2 regions of the Bacillus sp. NEAU-Y102 genome follow, and region 1 is predicted to be linked to the other one. Evidence: riboswitches for the same ligand, from Rfam matches in the RefSeq annotation. Region 1 holds a riboswitch; the other holds the start of a gene.
What was found. Region 1 has a riboswitch for thiamine pyrophosphate ahead of thiM (hydroxyethylthiazole kinase). Riboswitches for the same ligand answer to the same signal wherever they lie in the genome.

Region 1 (3,219 bases):
CGCTGTATTTTCAATTGTAATCCCACCAATACCAACGATTGGCACTGTAATTCCTTGTTCTCTAAAATAAGCTAATCCTTTCGTTCCTTGAACCGCTTTCGTATCTTTTTTCGTACTCGTTGGGAAAATAGGTCCAACGCCTAAATAATCTGCTCCGTTTTCGATTGCAAAGCGTGCTTCTTCAATTGTATGAGCAGATACGCCGATAATTTTATCTCCCATTTTTTCACGAACAGATGTAATTCCTTCATCATCTTGTCCTACATGAACACCATCTGCATCTAATTCAATGGCTAATTCTACATCATCATTTACAATGAAAGGAACACTATATTCCTTACAAAGCGTCTGCAATTCTTTTGCAAAGCGCACTCTATCTCCTCCGATTAAAGAACCTTCCCCCTTCTCGCGAAACTGAAAAAGTGTCACTCCACCATCTAACGCTTCTTTCAATACAGCTAAAGGATCCCTCGTGCAGTTATTACTTCCCATAATAAAATACACTTGCAATAGGTTAGACATTTTCTTTGTTTCAATGCGCATCATGTGTTTCATCCCCCTTACTCTAACTCCTCAATCTTCCCATATTTCTCTATATCAGCTGAAGTTGTATTCGCTAATTGATTTAAAAATTCAATTTGGAAACTACCTGGCCCTTTTTCTACTGTTTTAGCAGCTGCCAGTTCCGAAGCTACACCATAAAACGTTAATGCTGCTACAGTTGCCTTTACATAATCTTTTTCAACTGCTACAAATGCTCCTATTACTGAAGTTAGTAAACAACCTGTTCCCGTAACTTTCGTTAAAATAGGGTGACCGTTTCGAATAACAATAGTTCTCTCTCCATCTGTAACAACATCTTCTTTTCCAGTAATAACCGCAACTGTATTTAATTCGTCTGCTGCCTGCCTTGCAATACCTACAACATTGCCATTTCCAGTACCAGCGTCTACCCCTTTAATTTCCCATTTCTCATTAATAACGTTTGCTATTTCAGCCGCATTGCCGCGGATAATTGCTAAATCTATTTCGGCTGGAATATGTCTCGCAACTTCTGTTCGATACGAAGTTGCTCCTGCACCAACTGGATCAAATAGTACTGGCACATTGTTCACATTTGCTGATTTACCAGCAAGTAACATCGCTTCTACTTCCTCAGGACGAAGTGTTCCCATATTTAATACTAACGCTCCAGCAATGCTAGCCATTTCTGCTACTTCTTCTTTTGCATACGCCATTACAGGCGATGCCCCAAGTGCCAACAAACCGTTAGCAGTAAAATTTGTTACAACAACATTTGTAATATTATGAACAAGCGGATTAGATTCTCTCACCAAATCCACTACTTTACTAATTTCTTTCATATTCATCCTTTTCATCTCCTAACTATAATGATGGGAGATACACAAAAAGACACTTTGCGCGTACGCAAAGTGCCTGAACATGTGCTTTTACACTCTCCCTACGCTGGCATTATCCAACAGGTTCAAATGGTCAATGACGGACTAGTAGCCATACTCTCAGTTTGTATCCACAAACTCCCATGTGTTTCTTATTCATCTACTTCAAAGTCTACTCTTATTCTAGTAAAATAACAAGTTCTTTACTTTTCTATTTAATATAGAAGCAACTGATAAAGTGAAACTTTAATCAGTTGGGATTTTGTTCACTCCATTAAAAACAGCTCAAATATGGAGCGAAACTGAATCTCAAGAAGATGTATGCTATATTTAACTTATGGAAATTTGAAAGGATGTTTTTAATATGTCAAAAAGCGTTGTAATCGCTGAAAAACCTTCCGTTGCACGAGATATTGCTCGTGTACTGAAGTGTGATAAAAAAGGAAACGGCTATCTTGAGGGTAATAAATATATTGTAACTTGGGCTTTAGGTCATCTCGTTACATTAGCAGATCCAGAAAGTTATGATATGAAATATAAAAAGTGGAATTTAGAAGATTTACCGATGCTACCTAAGCGTTTGAAATTAACGGTTATTAAACAAACTGGTAAACAGTTTAATGCTGTAAAGAGTCAGCTACTTAGAAAAGATGTAAATGAAATTATTGTAGCAACAGACGCTGGACGTGAAGGGGAATTAGTCGCACGCTGGATTATCGATAAAGTTAAGCTAAATAAACCAATCAAACGTTTATGGATTTCTTCTGTAACCGATAAAGCAATTAAAGATGGTTTTGCAAATTTAAAACCAGGTAAAGCCTATGACAATTTATACGCTTCAGCAGTTGCACGTTCAGAAGCTGACTGGTATATCGGTCTTAATGCAACTCGCGCTTTAACAACTCGCTTTAATGCCCAGTTAAATTGCGGCCGTGTGCAAACTCCTACTGTTGCAATGATCGCTAGTCGTGAGGATGAAATAAAGAACTTCAAAGCACAAACTTACTACGGCATCGAAGCTCAAACAATGGAGAAACTCAAACTTACTTGGCAAGATACAAATGGCAATAGCCGTAGTTTTAATAAAGAAAAAATTGATGGTATTGTAAGAGGTTTAGATAAACAAAATGCTACCGTTGTGGAAATTGATAAGAAACAGAAGAAGTCATTCTCTCCTGGTCTTTATGATTTAACTGAATTGCAACGTGATGCAAATAAAAAGTTCGGTTACTCTGCTAAAGAAACATTAAATATTATGCAGAAATTGTATGAACAGCATAAAGTGCTAACGTACCCTCGTACAGATTCACGCTACATTTCATCTGATATCGTTGGAACACTTCCAGAACGTCTAAAAGCATGTGGTGTTGGAGAATACCGTCCCTTCGCACATAAAGTATTACAAAAGCCTATCAAACCTAACAAATCATTTGTTGATGATAGTAAAGTAAGCGATCATCATGCGATTATTCCAACAGAAGGATACGTTAACTTCTCAGCATTCACAGATAAAGAACGCAAAATTTATGATTTAGTTGTAAAACGTTTCTTAGCTGTTTTATTCCCAGCATTCGAATACGAGCAACTAACATTACGTACCAAAGTTGGTAGTGAAACGTTCATTGCACGCGGAAAAACGATTTTACATGCTGGTTGGAAGGAAGTATACGAAAATCGATTTGAAGACGATGATGTAACTGATGACGTAAAAGAGCAGCTTCTGCCTCACATTGAAAAGGGCGATACATTAACTGTAAAGTTACTTATGCAAACATCAGGCCAAACGAAAGCACCTGCACGCTTTAATGAAGCAACTTTA
Region 2 (3,219 bases), on a different contig from region 1:
TTCTGTAAAAACAGGTCAATTCGATGTGATTCGTGCATCGGTATTATCGATTACGAACGATCATCGTTTACTCGTTATTTTAATTGGATTTTCATTCGGAGCATTTTTAGAAGGAGCGGCAGGGTTTGGAGCGCCAGTAGCGATTACAGCAGCGCTTCTTGCTGGTCTTGGGTTAAATCCTTTATACGCAGCAGGTCTTTGTTTAATTGCAAATACTGCACCAGTGGCGTTTGGAGCGATGGGAATTCCGATTACAGTTGCTGGACAAGTAACAGGTATTGATCCACATAAAATTGGACAAATGGCTGGGCATCAATTACCGTTCCTATCATTATTTGTTCCATTCTTTATCGTATTTTTAATGGATGGATTTAAAGGGGTAAGACAAACGTGGCCTGCGTTACTTGTAGCAGGTAGTTCATTTGCGATTACGCAGTTCATTACAGCGACGTTCTTAGGACCGGAACTTCCGGATATTACGTCAGCACTTGTAAGTTTAGTGAGTTTAGCACTGTTCTTAAAAGTTTGGCAGCCGAAAGAAATTTATCAATCCGGGCAAGCAAATAATGAGGTAGCAGCAACAACGACAGCAGCATCGATGCCGAAATTAACGTTTGGAAAAGTAGTGAAGGCATGGTCCCCATTTATCGTATTAACGGTTATGGTAGTCATTTGGAGCCAAAATTTCTTTAAGGCATTATTTGCTCCAGGAGGGGCTTTAGAAAGTCTTGTATTTAAGTTTGAAATTCCAGGTCTGCATAATCTAGTAATGAAAGCAGAGCCAATTGTAAATAAACCAACGCCTTACGAGGCAATTCTAAAGTTTGATGTATTATCGGCAACTGGAACAGCGATTTTAATTGCTTGTATCATTTCCATGTTTATTTTGAAAATGAATGTAAAAGATGCAGTAGTGACATTTAAAGAAACGTTAAACGAATTAAAAATGCCAATTCTATCTATCGGATTTGTACTAGGGTTTGCATTTATCGCAAACTATTCTGGCCTATCTTCTACGTTAGCGTTAGCATTAGCTGGAACAGGCGGACTATTCCCGTTCTTCTCACCATTCTTAGGCTGGATTGGCGTATTCCTAACAGGGTCTGATACGTCTGCGAATGCACTGTTCTCGAATTTACAAGCCATTACAGCGCAGCAAGTCGGCGTATCTGAAGTGCTTCTCGTTGCAGCAAATACAACAGGCGGTGTAACAGGTAAAATGATTTCCCCGCAGTCGATTGCCATCGCTTGTGCAGCAGTTGGTCTTGCTGGAAAAGAATCGGATTTGTTCCGTTTTACAGTGAAGCATAGTTTATTCTTCGTAATTATTGTTGGTATTATGACGTATGTTCAAGCATATTATTTAACGTGGATGATTCCATAAAAAACAAAAGAAATAAACTTTGAATTTTTCAGATTATAGTGTATGATGGGAAAGTATTGAAAATTAAATCAGTGATAAACTAGGGGTGCCTAACGTATGCGTAGGCTGAGAGAGAAGCGCGTGAACTTCTTAACCCTTTGGACCTGATCTGGCTCGTACCAGCGTAGGGAAGTTAACGGCTTTACATAATGATGTCTTTATGAGCCAGGTCCTTATTTTTTTATGGACCTGGCTCTTTTTATTTTGGCATGCGCTGGCCATATCTTGTCCTTGTCACGAACAGGGGGGCAACAAAATTTATGAAACAATCTGTTTCAGCTGAGCAAATTGAATTGAAATCGAGTTTACCAGGGAGTAAGAAAGTATATGTGGATGGACCACGAGAAGGTATGAAAGTGCCGATGCGTGAGATTGAACAAAGCGAAACGAATGGCGTCCCAAATCCACCAATCCGTGTGTATGATACGAGCGGTCCTTATACAGATCCTGCGTATAAGGTCGAGCTGGAAAAAGGCATTCCAACGCCGCGCCACTCCTGGATTATGGGGCGTGGTGATGTAGAAGCATACGAAGGGCGTGAAGTAAAACCAGAGGATGACGGTGTGAAAGTGGCTTCGAAACATACACCTGTTTTCCCGCAAATGGATCGTAAGCCGCTTAGAGCAAAGCAAGGTGCAAATGTTACGCAAATGCACTATGCGCGTAATGGCATTATTACGTCTGAGATGGAATACGTTGCGATTCGTGAAGGGGTAGAGCCGGAGTTTGTTCGTAAGGAAATCGCAGAAGGCCGTGCTATTTTACCAGCGAATATTAATCATCCAGAAGCTGAACCGATGATTATCGGGCGTAACTTCCATGTGAAGGTCAATGCAAATATCGGAAACTCTGCTGTATCTTCTTCTATTGCAGAAGAAGTAGAGAAGATGACGTGGGCTACTCGCTGGGGTGCAGATACGATTATGGATTTATCTACAGGTAAAAATATTCATACGACGCGTGAGTGGATTATTCGTAACGCGCCTGTACCAGTTGGAACTGTACCGATCTATCAAGCGCTGGAAAAAGTAAACGGAATTGCAGAAGATTTAACGTGGGAAGTATATCGTGATACGTTAATTGAGCAGGCGGAGCAAGGCGTTGATTACTTTACGATTCACGCTGGTGTATTGCTTCGTTACATTCCAATCACGGCAAAGCGTACGACAGGTATCGTTTCACGCGGTGGTTCGATTATGGCGCAGTGGTGTTTATTCCATCATAAAGAAAACTTCCTATATACTCATTTTGAAGAGATTTGTGAAATTATGAAACAGTACGATGTTTCGTTCTCTCTTGGAGATGGATTACGTCCAGGGTCTATTGCAGATGCAAATGATGAAGCACAGTTTTCTGAGCTTGAAACACTTGGTGAATTAACCAAAATTGCTTGGAAACATGATGTGCAAGTTATGATCGAAGGACCTGGACACGTACCGATGCACTTAATTAAAGAAAATATGGAGAAAGAGCTTGATATTTGTCAGGGCGCGCCGTTTTACACACTTGGGCCACTAACGACAGATATTGCACCAGGTTATGACCATATTACATCGGCGATTGGAGCTGCGATGATCGGTTGGTTTGGAACGGCGATGCTTTGTTATGTAACGCCGAAAGAACATTTAGGTTTACCGAATAAAGATGATGTACGCACGGGTGTTATTACGTACAAAATTGCAGCGCATGCGGCTGATCTTGCGAAAGGACATAAAACGGCTCATCAGCGTGATGATGCACTTTCAAAAGCACGCTTCGAATTCCGTTGGCGCGATCAATTTAATCTATCTTTAGAT

Region 2: another riboswitch for thiamine pyrophosphate. It lies ahead of thiC (phosphomethylpyrimidine synthase ThiC); the one in region 1 lies ahead of thiM (hydroxyethylthiazole kinase).

The regions. Positions count from the first base shown of each region.
Region 1 is NZ_JBTWFK010000009.1:105,259-108,477, reverse strand. It holds gene thiE (thiamine phosphate synthase) at 1-546, opposite strand, end outside; gene thiM (hydroxyethylthiazole kinase) at 561-1,370, opposite strand; TPP riboswitch at 1,443-1,555, opposite strand; gene topB (DNA topoisomerase III) at 1,765-3,219, shown strand, end outside.
Region 2 is NZ_JBTWFK010000006.1:111,364-114,582, reverse strand. It holds gene lldP (L-lactate permease) at 1-1,384, shown strand, start outside; TPP riboswitch at 1,456-1,571, shown strand; gene thiC (phosphomethylpyrimidine synthase ThiC) at 1,684-3,219, shown strand, end outside.